Regions from separate parts of the Roseovarius sp. JB2-10 genome, predicted to be linked through region 2. Evidence: riboswitches for the same ligand, from Rfam matches in the RefSeq annotation. Region 2 holds a riboswitch; each other region holds the start of a gene.

Region 1 (4,352 bases), 730 kb from region 2:
GCCAGTGGCGGGTTTCTGCGGGCATTGGATATCGAGGACAACGTGATGTTCATCATCCTGTCCATTCTTGTGCTGATTGCGGCGATGAACATCACCAGCGGGTTGATCATGCTGGTCAAAAACAAAGGCCGCGACATCGGGATTCTGCGCACGATGGGCCTGACAGAAGGATCGATCTTGCGGGTGTTTTTCATTTGCGGTGCGTTCACGGGCATGATCGGCACACTCTTTGGCGTGATCCTGGGATGCCTGTTTGCCGTCTACATCGATCCGATCTTTTCAGTGGTTAACATGATGTCGGGGGGGCAGGCATGGGATCCATCGATCCGCGGCATCTATCATCTGCCAGCGCAATTAAACGCCCGGGATGTGCTCTCGGCGGTGGCCTTGTCGCTCGGGTTGTCCTTTGTCGTCACGATTTTCCCGGCGCGGCGCGCGGCCCGGATGAACCCGGTTGAGGCGTTGCGCTATGAGTGATGTGATGCTGCGTCTCGCAGGTGTTGAGAAGACCTATAACGCGGGCAAATCCAATGCCGTTCAGGTGCTGAAGGATGTGCAGCTTGAGGTCGAAGCCGGTGAGATGGTGGCATTGGTCGCGCCGTCGGGCGCAGGCAAATCGACCTTGTTGCATATTGCCGGTCTGCTGGACACGGCCGATGCCGGTCAGGTGCAGATTGCGGGTACGGATATGACGGGGCTGAGCGATCGGCGCCGGACCGTGGCGCGCCGCCGGGATGTTGGGTTTGTCTATCAGTTCCACCATCTGCTGCCGGAATTCTCGGCGCTTGAAAACATCGTCCTGCCTCAACTGGCCAACGGTGTGGCGCGTGGTGTTGCCGAGGACCGCGCACGGGATTTGCTGACCAGGGTGGGTGTGGCCGAACGGGCGGGTCACAGACCCTCAGCAATGTCCGGCGGGGAACAGCAGCGCGTGGCGTTTTGCCGGGCCCTTGCCAATCAGCCGCGGTTGCTCCTTGCGGATGAACCGACGGGAAATCTTGATCCGGCGACGTCAGATCAGGTTTTCGCGGCACTTGTAGAGTTGGTTCGGGACACGGGATTGGCCGCCCTGATTGCGACGCATAACATGGAACTTGCTGCCCGAATGGACCGCGTGGTGCGTTTGGATAAGGGCGCTTTGGTGCGTGCCTGATGCGCGAAGCGCGCGGATTACCCCGCCAAAAGGTTAAAATCGATCCGTGATCCGGTGCCGGATGCAATATGCGTATTGACCGCGCCTCTATGTTTCTGGCACTGAGATAAGGCCGGTCCTTCGCGTCAATACTGGGGTGAGGGTAAAAGGGAATGCAGTGAGGATCCGTCCGACTCTGCGGCTGCCCCCGCAACTGTGAGCGGTGAGCAGGGCTGAAAACGCCACTGGAGAAATCCGGGAAGGCCAGCCTATGCATCGACCCGTAAGCCAGGAGACCTGCCGGTCTGGGACCACTAAACCCGTCGGGTGCGACGGAAAGGAAAATGAGATGAACGCTGTCACTGCTTCAGTAACAAAGACCAAATCAGGCCTCGGCGCCGCCGTTTTCGCAGCCTTCCTTGGCTTCGCGGTTGTTGCTGTTACAGGCCTTGCACAGGCTGAGACGCTGCACGCGGCCGCACATGACGTGCGTCACGCGACCGGCTTCCCCTGCCACTAAGCACGTGTTTACGCGCATACTGACCAGCGCGTTGTTTGCTGGTGCTGCCGCGGGGCTGATTGCCGCCCTGCTGCAGCTTGTCTTCGTTCAACCCGTCCTGTTGCACGCCGAGCTTTATGAAAGTGGTGAGCTTGTGCATTTCGGCGCGACGTCGACGGTTTCTGCACATCCCGATCTGGGTGGCATGGACATGTTGCGCGATGGTTTAAGCATCATCTTCAGCATGTTGATCTATTCCGGTTATGCTCTGATGCTGGTGTCGCTGATGTCTCAGGCGCAGGACCGTGGCGCTGTCATCAACGGCCGCACGGGATTGCTTTGGGGTCTGGCCGGTTTTGTGGCGGTGCACTTTGCGCCGGGCTTTTCTCTGGCACCCGAAGTGCCCGGTGTTGCCGCCGCGGATGTAAACGCACGGCAAATCTGGTGGTTGGCAACCGTGGCCACGGCAGGCGTCGCTATGTGGCTCATTGCCTTTGGACGTGGCTGGCTGGCCTGGGGTGTTGCTGTCGTTTTGCTTCTGGCCCCACATCTGATTGGCGCGCCAGAGCCTGATGTCTTCACCGGCCCTGTACCCACGGAAATTGGGGCGCATTTTGCGGCGCGTGCCTACGGCGTTGGGATGGCGGCATGGATCATCTTGGGCTGTTGTGCGGGCTATTTCTGGTCCCGCGATCCAGCGGCAGAAGGCATGACCCAGAACGCCTGACACGGCAGTGCATTTCGGAAAGGCGACCATGGACCGTTCAATCGTTCTGTTGATCATCGGGTTGGTTTTTGGCGGAGGCATCGGTTTTACGGTTGCCGCTGGCAATGGCATCACGCTGGATGGCCACGATCACGACATGCATGTCAGTGGCGGCATGGACCATAGCGCGCATGATATGCTGCTCTCTGTGCCGGCGGGCCCCGATGCGCCCGAGTTCGCGGTCGAGATATCAGCTGATCCCGTATTGGGCTGGAACCTGCATGTGATGCCGCGCAATTTTCGGTTTGCCCCTGACCGGGCCGGCCTTGATCATGTGGATGGCGAAGGCCACGCCCATGTCTATATCAACGGCGATAAACTCGCACGGCTCTACGGCCCTTGGATGCATATAGGTCAGTTGCCCGAGGGCGATGTTGAGGTGAAAGTCACGTTGAATTCCAACGATCACCGGCCGCTGGCCGTGGGTGATAGGCTGCTGGAACAGGTGGTGGACCTGAAAAACTAGTCCGTATCCAACGCCGGCACGCGCCCGATAAGGCAGTGTCGCAGGCGTCCACAGGGACGAGCGTCTTCGATCCAACCACGCGGGCTGTCGATATAGGCCTTCAGCGTGTTGATCACATCTTTCTGATCCGCTGCGGGATCAACCCCCGCAAAGAAACAGGTGGCGCGGCCAGCCCCTTGCAAGGCCAGGGATACAGGCGCGGCACAGCCGTTCATGCAGTCTTGCGTTTTGACAACAATGGGCACGGTCAATGCGGCAGCGTCGATCGCTGCGGCCAGTGCTTCGCCCGCCGGGTCCCCTTCGGGCAGGCAGGTCGCGCACAGACGTAGGATAATTTTGTCTTTCTGGCCCATTCCGACTCTCCGTCACGATGCTGACGGGGGTGTTAACGCATTGAATGGCGCTGCGCCATTGCGGTCTCTGTATGTTTGTAAGTCGCGCGTGTAAAACAAGCGATTGACCCCGGCGGTGCAAGTGCCCAAAGTCCCGCAAAATTATCGGAGGCGACATGGTAGATATATCTCTGGATCAGATCGAAGCAACCAGCCGCGCAGCGCTGGAACGTCATGGTGCCGCGCCGTGGATTGCCGCCTCTGTCGCAGATGCGGTGCGCAAGGCCGAGGCCGTGGGTAACAAGATCTGTGGGCTTTATTACCTCGAGAGCTACTGCACGCAGCTGAAATCGGGCCGGGTCAATGGCACCGTCGATCCGGTGGTCACACGGCCGCGTCCTGGTGCAGTTAAGGTCGATGCCAAATTTGGGTTCGCCCAGCCTGCGTTCGCCCGGGGTCTGCCCGAGGCGCTGGCTGCTGCGCGCGAATGTGGCGTGGCCAGTCTCGCGGTAGGTCATGCGCATACCTGCACTTCGCTGGGATATTTTACCGAACAGATTGCGGCTGAGGGATTGATCGCTCTGGGGCTGACGAATGCGTCGCCCATCGTCGCCCCGCCGGGGGGTAAGACCCGTGTCATCGGCACCAACCCGATTGCGTTTTCCGTGCCGGACGGCAAGGGCGGCATTGCCATGCAGTTTGACCAATCGACCACCACCGTGGCCCTTGGCAAGATCACCATGGCCAAAGCCGCCGGAGAACGCATCCCCGAAGGTTGGGCGGTGGATGCCGACGGCAACCCCACAACGGACCCCGAGGCGGCTCTGAGCGGATCTTTGGTCAGTATGGGTGGCTACAAGGGGTGGGGCTTCGGCCTGATGGCCGAGTTGTTGGCCGCAGGCATGACCGGTGGCGTGGTCAGTCGAGACGTCAAACCCCTGAAAGCGCCTGATGGTCCGCCCCACGACCTTGGGCAGTATTACCTGTTGATGGATCCCGACGTTTCAGGTGATTTTCTGGACCGTCTGGCGCAGGTTGCCGACGGTGTCGCCATGGACGAAGGCGCCCGCATCCCCGGTCAGACCAAGCGACATATGGATCCGGTTCCGCTGGAGGAGGCCGTTTGGGCGCAGGTACAGGCGCTTGCGGGCCACTAA
Region 2 (4,352 bases):
ATGTGCGCGGAATGGGCCTTCTGGGCTGTATCGAGGGCAAGCCGGAGAAAAGTGGCAGCGGTCTTGAGGCGGAGCGGAAACTGGGCGAATTGCTGGACGAAGCCTGTGAGGAAATGGGGCTGCTGGTGCGGCCTTTGATCAATATGGCCGTGTTTTCACCGCCTCTGGTGATCACAATCGCGCAGATCGATGAGATGTTCGACATTCTGGAGCGCGCGATCGAGACGGTGACGGAGGCGTTGGGCGAGTGATCACGGCACATCTGTCCGCACATTGACCGCGCCTCAGACGATGCCGCCATCCATCAGGCGCGAGGCCAATACGGCATATGCTTCGGCCATGGGGCCATCTCCCGCCGCGATTGGTGTGCCGCTGTCGCCCGCCAATCGTGTGTCCAGATCAATCGGCAACGCGCCCAGAAACGGCAAGCCCAGGCGCTTGGCCTCGTCGGACACGCCGCCATGGCCGAAAATCTGTGCTTCATGTCCGCACTTGGGACAGTGGAAGGTCGACATGTTTTCAATCAACCCCAGCACCGGTGTTTTGAGGGTGTTGAACATGTCCATGGCCTTGCGCGCATCGATCAGTGCCACGTCTTGCGGGGTTGATACGATGATGGCGCCGGAGGGTTCTGCCTTTTGACAAAGCGTCAATTGAACATCCCCGGTGCCGGGTGGCAGATCAACGATCAGCACATCCAGATCGCCCCAATTGACCTGACTGATCATCTGTTGCAACGCGCCCATCAACATCGGACCGCGCCAGACAACGGCTTTGTCGGCCTCCAGCATCAGGCCGATCGACATCATCGTCACGCCGTGGGCTTTCAGCGGCTCGATGATCTTGCCATCCGGGCTGGCGGGCCGTTGCGACACGCCCATCATGCGCGGCTGGCTTGGCCCGTAGATATCAGCATCAAGCAGTCCAACGCGCCGCCCGGCGCGGGCAAGTGCGACGGCCAGATTGCTGGAAACGGTTGATTTGCCCACGCCGCCCTTGCCGGAACCGATGGCCAGGATAGAGGCCACGCTGGCGGGTTTGAGTGGTGTGGATTGCGGCTTGGGGTGCCCGCCAATCTTGAGGCTGGGTGGCGCGGGCGCGGCGGGGGCCGGGCCATGGGCGGTCAGGGCAACGCTGACGGTGTCAACACCCTCCATGTCCAGCACAGCGCGTTCAGCCGCCGCGCGCAGCGGCTCCATTTGGGCGGCAATCTCCGGGCTGGGGGCTTCGATCACAAACCGGACATCCGCGCCATCGATATGGAGTGCACGGATCATATCGCGCGACACCAGGTTGCCGCCACCGGGCAGTTCAAACTGCGACAGGCGGGATTTTATGTCGTCAACGCTGCGTGGCATCGCGCCCTCCCTCAAGCTCTGTGCCATAGGTGACAGGTTTGCGGCAAAGGGCAAGGCCTCGCACCACGTTAACCATAATATTGAGCAAAAATATGACGTTAGGGAAGGGTGAGCCATGCAATTGCTGCATGGCAGCATTGATTTGGTCAGGGGTTGTGCACCTGCAGCAAGAGCTTATTTAGGCGTCAACGGAAGCGATGAGGCCCATCGGGTGGTCGCATGAACAGAAGACGCAAGGAATAGAAGAGATGGCTTTTGCACATCAAAATCGTTCGGCCACCAGCGGCCTGAAATTGGACATGAGCGCCGCGATCCACGCGCTCATCACCCGTGCTCAGAATTACCGGGCGTACCATCGGACCATCGATGAGCTCTCGGTTCTGACAAACAAAGAATTGGCCGATCTGGGCCTCAGCCGGTCGGAAATCCGACGCGCGGCGCATGAGGTTGTGTACGGCACACACGGCTAAGGCGGCGTGACGCGATCGGGTGTCCTCGTCTCCTCCTCCCTGAGGGCATCTGACAGCGGCGGCAATCTCCTCTCCTCCCTCGGAGATTGCCGCCGACTAAAATACCGGCCCGGTGGGCCAACCTGAGATTACGAATGATCTCCTCCTCCCAGGGGTCAAACGTAGATAGAACGGCGGCGTCTCCTCCTCCCTGGACGCCGTCGTTTTTCTTTTTAAACAACAATTTAGGGCGCGTGCCTAATGCACGGTGCGGGTGCGTCGGCGTCCGGGTCTGGCGCAGGCAATCGTGGCTTCGCGCAGATATCCGACAAAAGCGCGCGCGGCGTCGCTGCTGGCGTTTCGGGCGGCGGGGCTGGCCAAGGCCGTCTGTGCCGCTTCGGGTGTGCCACCATCCTTGGCGCAAAAGGCCCATTCCAGAAACCCAAGCCGCGCGGCGGATGTGGCATCCGGTCCCGTGGCGTCCATGGTCTCCAACCCGTTGAGAATGCGGGATATACTCATCGTCTTCAACTCCCTGACCACACCCCGGGTCAGATGGGGCGGAAGAAGAGAAGGCACGGATTGCGGGTGGCACTTGGCCTTGGCAACCGTTCCCACCGCCCTCCGCGGATTAACGTTTGTCCAAGGCTGGTTTCCGGACTTGGCGGGTTTCGGATGCAGCGCCTTCCCAGACCGATCTGGCCCAGTGGCGGTTGCCGCATCCCCCATCCTTACCGTTGCGGGGGCAGCGCCGGAATTGCACCGGCTTCCCAATTCTCCACCCCAAAAGGGCGGCACCATGGACCTCAACACTGACCTATAAAATTTTCGATCTCAAGAAGAATATTGAGGGGATGTTTTTCACGCGCTATCCGCGGCCAACCAAGGGCGGATAACGGCACGAGACGGTGAAAGGTGGTAGGCCCGGAGGGACTCGAACCCCCAACCAAAGCGTTATGAGCGCTCTGCTCTAACCAATTGAGCTACAGGCCCGACCTGAGGCCCGGGATACGCACGCGCGCGGGGGGCGTCAAGGCTTTGACGATTGCACCGCGCGGGCGATTGGTCTAACTGGCGGGCACGTGCAAACGGAGGGGCCCCATGAGCCAGACAAAGAACGGTGTGACCTATGCCGATGCCGGTGTGGATATCGATGCAGGCAACGCGCTCGTGGACCGGATCAAACCTGCGGCCAAGCGGACGGTGCGGCCGGGTGTGATGGCGGGGCTTGGCGGGTTTGGCGCGCTCTTTGATCTCAAAGGCGCGGGTTATGTCGATCCGATCCTTGTGGCGGCCACGGATGGTGTTGGCACCAAGCTTCGGATCGCGATTGATACCGGTAATGTCGACGGTGTGGGCATCGATCTGGTGGCGATGTGCGTCAACGATCTGGTCTGTCAGGGGGCTGAGCCGCTTTTCTTCCTCGACTACTTCGCGACCGGCAAGCTCGATACCGAGAGTGCCGCGCGGATCATCGAAGGCATTGCCGAAGGCTGCGTGCGCTCGGGCTGTGCGCTGATCGGCGGTGAGACGGCGGAAATGCCGGGCATGTACCCGGATGGGGATTTTGATCTGGCCGGGTTTTCCGTGGGCGCGATGGAGCGCGGTAGCGATCTGCCCGCAGGCGTGGCTGTGCGCGATGTGCTCCTGGGGCTGGCCAGTGATGGCGTGCATTCCAACGGTTATAGCCTGGTGCGCAAACTGGTTGAGATGTCGGGCCTTGGGTGGGACGCCGATTGCCCCTGGGCCGAGGGCACATTGGGTGCGGCCTTGCTGACGCCCACGCGGCTTTATGTGAAACAGGCATTGGCGGCGGTCAGGGCAGGGGGCGTGCATGCGCTGGCCCATATCACCGGTGGCGGTCTGACGGAAAACATCCCGCGCGTTCTGCCCGAAGACATGGGCGTGGCGATTGACCTGGAGGCCTGGGAGTTGCCCCCGGTGTTCAAATGGCTTGCGTCGCAAGGCGGCATGGCCGAGGCCGAAATGCTCAAGACCTTTAACTGCGGCATAGGCATGGTGTTGGCGGTAGATGCCGCGCAGGCCGGCGCGGTGCAGGCCTTGCTGGAGGGCGAGGGCGAAACCGTATCGCGTCTGGGGCATGTGACGGACACGCCCGGCGTGGCCTATTCCGGGGCGCTTCTTTGACCAAACGGGTGGCGATTTTGCTTTCGGGCAGCGGCTCCAACATGGTGTCGCTGGTGGATAGTATGACCGGGGATCACCCGGCGCGCGCCTGTCTGGTTTTGTCGAATAATCATGACGCGGGCGGGCTGCAGAAAGCGGCGACGCGGGGCGTGGAGACGGCCCATGTGGATCATCGCCCCTATGGCGAAGACCGTGCGGCGTTCGAAGATGTGCTGCATGCGCGGCTATTGGAGGCCAAGCCCGATATCATTTGCCTTGCCGGGTTCATGCGGGTGCTGACCGAAGGGTTTGTCAGCCGCTGGCAGGGTCATATGCTGAACATTCATCCCTCACTCTTGCCCAAATATCGCGGCCTCAACACCCACGCGCGGGCGCTAGAGGCGGGTGATACCGAGGC
Region 3 (4,352 bases), 1.7 Mb from region 2:
GACGCGCGATGCTTGATGAACTGCCGCTCGCAATCGAAAATGGTGACCTGGAAGTTCATCTGCAGCCCAAGGTGGTCCTGTCGGATTGCTCTGTTTTTGGGTTCGAAGCGTTGGTGCGCTGGCGGCGTGGCCCAGAATTGGTGCCGCCCGATGATTTTATCCTGATCGCAGAAGAAAGCGGGCTGGTGGTTGATATCGACCACTACGTTTTGCGTCATGCCACAGCGGTCATTGCTGACTGGAACGCCGGTCACGGGTCGGATTTTTCGGTCAGTATCAACCTGTCAGCACTTCACTTCACGTCTCTGCGGGTTGTCGAATGGGTTCAGGACGCACTTTGGACGTCGGGCCTTAGGCCCGAATTACTCACGTTGGAGATTACGGAAACCATGGAAATGCGGGATTGGACCCAAGCCAGCAGGGTCATTTCGCGGCTCAGAAGCATCGGTTGCAAGATCTCGATTGATGATTTTGGCACCGGCTTCTCTTCTCTTGCCTATCTGCGTGCGACAAATGCGGATGAGCTAAAGATAGATCGTTCCTTGGTGGTGCAGCTTGAAACCTCCGACAAGGCGCGCCTGTTGTTGGGCCCGGTATTGGAGATCGCGCGCAACCTTGAATTTGCTGTCGTGGTTGAGGGGATTGAGACAGAGGCGCAAGCAGAAATTGTGCGCGGAATGGGTGCATTCTTTGGGCAGGGGTTCTTGTATGGCCGCCCCAAAGAGCCAAACATCGCGCTGAAACATGCCATGCTCAAAAATGCGAATGCTGGCGATTCAATCGCGTCTTGATACCGACGTGTTTTGCCATCGATGCGGGCATTACTCGCACTAACGCGCTTGTGTCCAACGACTTGGCGAATACTGAACCCCAAGGCTCACCCTCTACGTTTTGCGCCGTAGCATGTAGATATCCATGATCCATCCATGACGCTTTTGCGCCGCTGCACGGGTTTCCATGATTTCTTCCATCACGTCGGCAATTGGACCGGCAAGGGAAATTTCCTGCGGCATACCCGCATAGGCCGTCCACCAGATGTAAAAGGCGTCGGGCGCAAGCGTTTGAAAGGCACATCCGCCGTCAAGCATGACCACCAGTGTTTCCGTATCTGCAGGCCACCCATTGTCGCGCAATTGGCGACCGGTTGAGATTGTGACCGGCGCGCCGATTGTGTTCAATGGGATCGCATGGCTTGCTGTCATCGCCTGAATGGACGTGATGCCCGGCACCACATTCAAAGTGATCGAAATCTGCGAACGCAACCGGTCGACGATGCGCAACGTACTGTCATAGAGCGATGGATCGCCCCAGACCAAAAATCCAGCGCGCCCACCGTTGGGCAAACCAGCAATCAGTTCGGCAGCCCAAACCGAGGCAATCGCATCATGCCAATCATGCACGCCGGCATGGTAATCGGGGTTTTTCGCATCGCGCACCGGCAAATCAAACTCGCGGATGACAGGACCATCGGGTTTGAGAACCTGCGCGCAGATTTGGCGCCTTGCCTCGGCAAGGTCATCCTTTTGTGCGCCTTTGTGTGGAATGAGAATGACGTCACATGCATTCAACGCATCAATCGCCTGAAGGGTCACATGCTGCGGGTTGCCTGTTCCGATACCGATCAGTGAAAGCGCAATCATCGAGACCTCAAAATTCAAGTCGTGACCCCGCACACCGCAAGGCCACGTCTTCGTGTACGGGGTTAACCCGGTTGATGCAGGCGCTGATTGAAGAGACCGCTCTTTGTCAAATCACGCGCGGATTTCGCACCGGCTAGAATGGCAAGGTCGACCAATGGTTCAATCAGAACAACCAGCATGTAAGCCCCGCCAAACGCGCCGACGGATGCGAGAGTTTCGGCACCAAAACCCTGCCCATAAAGTGCCCAGAAGGCCACCCATGCTACAACACCACCTTGATACGCGGTCGAAAGCGCCAAGGTTTGTCCGTATGTCAGATCCACATAGGCTGTGTCAGGGGCGATCAGACGTTTTGCCAATGCCTGCACGGCGAATAGAGGCACCAACAGTGTCGTCACATTGATGAAATACTGAGGCAAATCCGCCGGGGCGAAAAACACACCTTGTGCCAGCAGGCCAAGAGCCAGTCCAAAGGCCGCGGGCGCAGCGCCCAACAGCAAGAACAGCGTGGAGCCGAGAATAAAGTGTACCTCACTGACGCCCACGGGATAGTGCGGCAGTACCTGGAAGAAAACGAATGTGAGTGCGCTGGCGATTGCAATCCGTCCCACAAATGACAGCGCGCTGCTGTCGCGCAGCGCGTCCCACGCCAGTTTTGCGCTGACGCCGACCGCGCCTGCGGCAGTTGCATAGGACAGCGCGAGTTTGGCGCCGACGACGATACCGGGTTCAATATGCATGTTTTGATCTCCTTGCCGTCTTCCCCGACGGCCATGAAATGACGATTTAGCCCTCTTTGGGGCGGGTTGTGTTGGGGCGTGCCCCGCGACGGCAGGTCTCCTGACTTCACGGGTCGATGCGTGCCGCGCCTTCCCAAACCATTGGTTCAGTGGCATTGCGGTCTGCTCGCCGTTTACAGTTGCGGGGGCAGTCACGGATTTGGCGCCTTTTGGCTACACCGCACCGTGTTCCCTTTTACCCCGAGCGCTTGGCGCTTGATCGGGACCGTCACCGCTTGCGTCTCATACGACAGACAGTGCTGTCAATCCTGCTCATCGGCAAGTGGGCCATATAAAATAAGGGCAGGGGCGGTTCCCGACGCTTCAGTCAGTGTCTCCGACAGACTGGCAATTGTGTGTCGGCTCAACACCTGTTCAGGGGTTGTAACGGCTTCGGCCAAGAGCGCGGGTGTATTCGGTGGCAATCCGGCCTCGATCAACAGTTTGGCCATTTGTGTGAATGTGCGCCGCCCCATATAAACGACCGTTGTGGCCAGCGGGTCAGCCAGAGCAGCCATGTTCAAGCCGTCAGGCAATTGGCCGGTCACGTCGTGACCCGTCACGAATTGCAAGCGACGGGCTGTCAAACGGCGCGTTAAAGGGATGGCCGCCGCCGCCGCCGCCGCAGATGCCGATGTGACACCCGGGATAATTTCGAACGCGATGCCCGCTTGTCGTAGGGCTACAATTTCTTCCTCCAGTCGCCCGAACACACCTGCATCCCCGGATTTGAGACGTACGATATGTAATCCAGCGGTGGCATGATCCACCAACAAGCGACTGACATGTTCCTGTTTGGGCGAGTTGCGTCCGGCGCGTTTGCCTACGCCGATCAAATCGGCGTCGTCGCGCGCGTGTGACAGGATAGGCCCGGAGGAGAGATCGTCAAAAAGTACCGCATCGGCCTCTTCCAACCGTTTGACGGCTTTGACCGTCAGCAACTCCGGATCGCCAGGACCCGAGGAGACGAAAGAGACGAATCCGCTCATGTGGCGCGGGCGATCATGTGAAAGAAAGTGCCGGTTGCGTTGCCCCGGCACGAACCTGTTTCCGGGACTTCCAAGCCGTTGGAGTCCGACACCAATGCAAGCGGCGTATCCGGTTGTGCAAGTATGGTCGAATAGTGAAATTCGTGCCCCCGCAACCGCGCGCCCTTTTCATGTCCGAGCATCGGCGCGTGCAACGTGGCCTGACGATAGCCCAAATGCATTTTCCGCTTCTCATAGGACGTCTCAAGGCCCAGCAAACCAGCCATTTCATGGCGAACACCGTCTTTGTCGACCAAACCAGCACCCATCGCCATGTAGCCACCGCATTCGCCGTGCACAGGTCGGGTTGCGGCGAAGTCTCGAAGGCTTGAACGGAAATGCGCCGCGGCGGCCAGTTTTCCGGCATGCAATTCAGGATATCCACCGGGCAACCAGCAGATATCTGCGCTGTCATCCGGCGCTTCATCCGCTAGGGGTGAAAACGGCAGGATTTCCGCGCCAGCTGTGCGCCAACTGTCCAGAAGGTGCGGATAAACAAAGGAAAATGCTGCATCGCGCGCCAGTGCAACACGTTGTCCGGGCGGTTGTGATTGCTGTTTTTGACCTTGGCCAAGCCGCGTCTCACCTGCCGCTTGCAACAAGGCATCAAGATCCAGGTTTTCACTGATAAACGCGCCCGCTTCGTCCAAAAGCGCCTGCAATTCCGGCTGCTCTTCCGCCTGAATAAGGCCCAGATGTCGCTCGGGCAGTTCGACAGCACCACGACGGGGCAGCGCGCCCAGAACACGTACGCCCACCTGCTCCATGCCGGCGCGCAAGAGCGTTTCGTGGCGGGGGCTTGCCACGCGGTTCAGCACCACACCGGCAAGGGGCACATCGGGTCGCATACTGGCGAACCCGAGTGCTGTCGCGGCTGCAGATTGCGCTTGCCCGGACACATCGAG
Region 4 (4,352 bases), 1.7 Mb from region 2:
TGACCAGCGGTTTGTCACCGGGTTCTGGTGCCGGTACCACACCGGACCCCGGTGCATAGAAACCGGCCTCGGGGATGGTTTTTGCCCCCACGACCGGTCCTGCATAGAGCCCGGCGGCAAGGGAAAGCTGCGCAAGTGCAGCCTGTGCCGCTACCGCACCGCCCGCGTCGCACAGCGTCTGCAGGCGTCTCAGGGTCGAAATGGGCAGGGTGGAGAGCGCATCGAGCCGCTCATCCGGTTGACCGTTTGCCGGCAACACGGCTAGCGCAATCTGCTGACGTCGTGCCATGTCCTGCAACGTGGCAAGGCCGTAGGGCCAATAGCTTTCGCCGCCGATCAGCCGCACCAGCACGGCCTTGGCGCCCGCAAGGGTTTGCTCGGCATACGTATCGACCGAAAGCGGATGCTTGAGCGCCACCAGATTGGCCAGACGCAGCGACGGCAATCCGCCGCTAGCCCTATGCCAGCCCGCCGCGAAAGCGCCCAAGTCACTATCGGAAAACGACAGCACCACCAGATCAGCCGGGCTTTGGCCCAGATCCTGGGGGGTGTCGGTCTCCTCTAACCCGTGGCTTTCGCGAAAGACGACATGCATGGATCAGGCGGCCAGAACCGCACGGATGGCGTCAGGATTGATGTCATCATGCTCGGCGATCACAACCAGTTGCGAGCGACGTGGCGTGTCGCCCCAGGGCTGATCAAACTGCGCGCGCAAACGCTCGCTGACGGCCTGAACCAACAGGCGCATGGGCTTGTCCTTGACCGCAACATAGCCCTTGACCCGCAGGATGTTCTGTTCGCGGGCCAGGCGCACAATGGCCTCCTTCAACGCTTCGGCATCCTCGACCTCGCCCAATTCGATCACGACGCTTTCAAAGTCATCATGCTCGTGATCGTCATGGCCGTCATGATGTGATGGACGCGCGTCCAGATCATCTTCGGCCGCGGCACCAAGGCCCAGAATGACACGCGGATCGATCACGCCATCGGTCATCGGCAGGATCGGCAGGGTCCGCGGCGTTTCCGCCTCAATCACGGTGCGCGCCTTTTCAAGACCGCTGTCACCAGCCAGATCGGCCTTGGACAAAAGCACGATATCGGCGCAGGAAATCTGGTCTTCGAACACTTCCGACAGGGGCGTTTCGTGATCAAGGCTCTCATCGGCCTCGCGCTGCGCCTGCACCGCATGTTCATCTGGCGCAAATCGGCCGGCAGCCACAGCCTCGGCATCGGCCAATGCGATCACGCCGTCCACGGTGATGCGCGAGCGGATCGCGGGCCAGTCAAAGGCTTTCAAAAGCGGTTTCGGAAGCGCCAGTCCGGAGGTCTCGATCAGGATATGATCCGGCGTCTCGGGCAGGGCCATCAGCGTTTCGATCGTGGGGATGAAATCATCGGCCACGGTGCAGCAGATGCAACCATTGGCCAGCTCGACGATATTTTCCGCCGGGCAGTTTTCATCCGCGCAGGTTTTCAGAATGTCGCCATCGACACCTGCCGTCCCAAATTCATTGACCAGAACGGCGAGGCGCTTGCCCTGCGGGTTCTGCATTAGGTGGCGGATCAGCGTTGTCTTGCCCGCCCCCAGAAAACCGGTGACGACAGTGACGGGAATTTTCGTGAGATCAGACATGGGGTTACTCCTGCGGGGGGATACGGGCGATGGATTGTTTGCGGAACACTTCGGGACGTTCGCGCCAGGGCACGATGCCATCTTCGGTGCCCGCATAGGCGCGGATGCCTTCGACGATTTGCGGCACGTGGGCGTCGGGGTCCATATCGCCGTAGATATACGTCCAGCGTGCGGGACCACCGGCCACGATCATCGAGCAGCCGCGTTTGCAGGCCGACAGGCACTCGACCGGGCGCAGGCGCACACCTTCGGGCAGATCCTCGGCCGACAGCGCCTCGTAAAGGCGCGAGCCGGGGCGCGGCCCTTCGACGTCGGTCTCCTGACCGGCGCGGCAGGTGGTACAGACGGTGACGACAATCTCGGCCATCTCATCCCTTTCATCCATAGGGGCGAAGTGAGGAGGGAGAAGCTGGCCAGCAGGGAAAGCACGACAGGCGATCCAACAGCCGGTCGCGAAACACCCCGTTCGCCCGTCACAAAACTGCGCTGGTAGGTCTCCCGGCTTGCGAATTTCGGGCTTGGGCCCGGCGGCTTGCCCACCTTCCCAGCCATTTGGGCCAGTGGTCGGGCATCCTCTTCGGTCACGGTCGCGGGGGCGGCTGCGCTTCGGCCCAAACCCGCAAAGGGTCGTTAGGCGTATCGCATTCCCTCTTAATCTGCCCTAAGACAGACACCAACGTATGCCTCACCTGCGGCATTGCGCCCCTTATTGTCAAGAAAGGATACGCCGTGTCAGATGCCGATACCGACGACAACGCCCGCCACGCCACGAAAATGGCCAAGAAAAAAGCCGCGCGCGACCGTATGATGGAAGACAAGACCGGGGAAAAGGGTCTGATCATTGTCCATACCGGCCCCGGCAAGGGCAAATCATCCTCTGGGTTTGGCATGATTCTGCGCTGTATCGCCCATGGGATGCCCTCGGCCGTGGTGCAGTTCATCAAGGGTGCGTGGCAAACCGGCGAACGCACGCTGATCGAAGAGAATTTCAGCGATCTCTGCCAATTCTACGCCATGGGCGAAGGTTTTACGTGGGAGACGCAGGACAAGGCGCGCGACATCGCGGCGGCACAAAAGGGCTGGGAAAAGGCCAAGGAGCTGATCCGCAATCCGGACATCCGCATGGTGCTGCTGGATGAGATCAACATCGCCATCCGGTATGAATACTTGGATATCGCTGAGGTGGTGGAATTCCTGCAGACCGAGAAGCCCGAGATGACCCATGTTGTCCTGACCGGTCGGAATGCCGCTGAGCCACTGATTGAGATCGCCGATCTGGTCACGGAAATGGCCGTGGTCAAACACCCGTTCCGAGATGGCATCAAGGCGCAGAAGGGCGTGGAATTCTGATCCGGAATTTCTGCCAAACCTGTTAGTTGTCCCTGCCAACGCGGGACTTTCCTTTGCGCGGCTTAAAGATTTGTCGGATCAGCGCGGTTTTCACCACGCCCGTGGCGCTTGCGACACGGGCAACGCCTGACCGCCCCCGTCACACCAGAGGTGTGCCGACTATGCTGGCGCGCCTGTGGCGCGACGGCGGGCTCTTCGCTTCCGCCCGCGGTCAGGCGATGCCCTTTGGGTGGGCAGCGGTGCGTGAGAGCACGAACCCTATGCGCGAATTTTAGCTTTCGGTGCTTCTTGGTGGAATACTTTTCTTAATTTTGTCGGTTTCGACCTTCAAAACGAAATGATCGCGAATGATGCTCTCCAAGATATCGACCATAGTGTCCAAGTGTTCCGGCTTTGGCATCCAACCTCGATGTGCTGCAGCGCTTCCAGCATCGATCAAAACTTCCAAGAATCCTTTTTGAACATCGCTTATATGTCCTCTCTTTCTAAGAGCATCGAGTTTTTCGGCGAACGAATGCTTGGTGTTTACTCCTAGCAATTCAGATGTTCTGTCGAAGGCAGTGCGAAGACCAATTGCAGCAAAAACTGGCATATCGTTTTGCAGGCATTTGTAAATGCTGTGCAACAAATCATACAAAGTTTTGTCAGCGGATACCAAACGGAAATGTGACCAAGACGGAATAGGCCTACTTTGAATTGAAGGGAAATACGCTTGCCTTTTGTAATATACTCGTTCTTCCCTACCAGTTTCGTAGTCCATTTCGTACCCGAAATCTTCTGTATCTGAGGAAGATTTAGCAAAGAAAACAGTTTCACAGCCCCTGCAGCCAAACACATAATATTCATCAACTCCCGAGACATCTGGACCATCCCATTTGTCGATCTTTTCGAACAGTGTATCTACGCGTCGTTCTTCCCTGCAGTTTGGACAAGGTCCTTTACGCGAAGAAACGTCACCAAAAGCTCCTTTATACATCCAACTCCTCCACGAACCGGGCATTCTCCTGGATATACTGGAACCGCAATTCGGGCTTTTTGCCCATGAGGCGTTCGACGAGGTCTCCGGTCTCTCCCGGTTCGTCCTCGTCTATCGTCACACGGATCAGTTTGCGGGTTTTGGGGTCCATCGTGGTTTCCTTGAGGTCCTTGGCGTCCATCTCCCCCAGGCCCTTGAACCGCTGCACGTCGATCTTGCCTTTGCCGCCCAGACCTTTCTCCATCAGCGCATCTTTTTCCGCGTCATCGGCCACGTAAACCCGCTTGGCCCCTTGGGTCAGGCGATAGAGCGGCGGGCAGGCCAGATACAAATGCCCGGCGTCAATCAGCGGGCGCATCTGGGTGAAGAAGAACGTCATCAGGAGCGATGCGA

Evidence for each region. A riboswitch is a leader RNA that binds a small molecule or an ion and turns the genes downstream of it on or off. The one in region 2 is predicted to bind cobalamin.
Region 1: it holds a riboswitch for cobalamin, as region 2 does, so the genes downstream of both, ACZ1HJ_RS11750 (CbtB domain-containing protein) here and ACZ1HJ_RS15400 (hypothetical protein) in region 2, are expected to answer to the same signal.
Region 3: it holds a riboswitch for cobalamin, as region 2 does, so the genes downstream of both, ACZ1HJ_RS06945 (energy-coupling factor ABC transporter permease) here and ACZ1HJ_RS15400 (hypothetical protein) in region 2, are expected to answer to the same signal.
Region 4: it holds a riboswitch for cobalamin, as region 2 does, so the genes downstream of both, ACZ1HJ_RS07010 (DUF1636 family protein) here and ACZ1HJ_RS15400 (hypothetical protein) in region 2, are expected to answer to the same signal.

The regions. Positions count from the first base shown of each region.
Region 1 covers NZ_CM146337.1:2,341,352-2,345,703, forward strand. The annotation lists gene ACZ1HJ_RS11740 (lipoprotein-releasing ABC transporter permease subunit) at 1-477, shown strand, start outside; gene ACZ1HJ_RS11745 (ABC transporter ATP-binding protein) at 470-1,153, shown strand; cobalamin riboswitch at 1,250-1,451, shown strand; gene ACZ1HJ_RS11750 (CbtB domain-containing protein) at 1,482-1,652, shown strand; gene ACZ1HJ_RS11755 (CbtA family protein) at 1,657-2,358, shown strand; gene ACZ1HJ_RS11760 (hypothetical protein) at 2,387-2,863, shown strand; gene ACZ1HJ_RS11765 (DUF1636 family protein) at 2,860-3,216, opposite strand; gene ACZ1HJ_RS11770 (Ldh family oxidoreductase) at 3,372-4,352, shown strand; gene ACZ1HJ_RS11775 (DMT family transporter) at 4,349-4,352, opposite strand, start outside.
Region 2 covers NZ_CM146337.1:3,075,829-3,080,180, reverse strand. The annotation lists gene ACZ1HJ_RS15415 (aminotransferase) at 1-251, shown strand, start outside; gene ACZ1HJ_RS15410 (Mrp/NBP35 family ATP-binding protein) at 285-1,358, opposite strand; gene ACZ1HJ_RS15405 (DUF1127 domain-containing protein) at 1,607-1,828, shown strand; gene ACZ1HJ_RS15400 (hypothetical protein) at 2,066-2,329, opposite strand; cobalamin riboswitch at 2,437-2,624, opposite strand; tRNA gene ACZ1HJ_RS15395 (tRNA-Ile) at 2,724-2,800, opposite strand; gene purM (phosphoribosylformylglycinamidine cyclo-ligase) at 2,909-3,955, shown strand; gene purN (phosphoribosylglycinamide formyltransferase) at 3,952-4,352, shown strand, end outside.
Region 3 covers NZ_CM146337.1:1,394,136-1,398,487, forward strand. The annotation lists gene ACZ1HJ_RS06935 (putative bifunctional diguanylate cyclase/phosphodiesterase) at 1-791, shown strand, start outside; gene cobF (precorrin-6A synthase (deacetylating)) at 885-1,640, opposite strand; gene ACZ1HJ_RS06945 (energy-coupling factor ABC transporter permease) at 1,703-2,380, opposite strand; cobalamin riboswitch at 2,454-2,665, opposite strand; gene cobA (uroporphyrinogen-III C-methyltransferase) at 2,683-3,408, opposite strand; gene ACZ1HJ_RS06955 (cobyrinate a,c-diamide synthase) at 3,405-4,352, opposite strand, start outside.
Region 4 covers NZ_CM146337.1:1,407,774-1,412,125, forward strand. The annotation lists gene cobN (cobaltochelatase subunit CobN) at 1-595, opposite strand, end outside; gene cobW (cobalamin biosynthesis protein CobW) at 599-1,633, opposite strand; gene ACZ1HJ_RS07010 (DUF1636 family protein) at 1,638-2,018, opposite strand; cobalamin riboswitch at 2,105-2,326, opposite strand; gene cobO (cob(I)yrinic acid a,c-diamide adenosyltransferase) at 2,363-2,983, shown strand; gene ACZ1HJ_RS07020 (DUF4145 domain-containing protein) at 3,255-3,959, opposite strand; gene parE (DNA topoisomerase IV subunit B) at 3,952-4,352, opposite strand, start outside.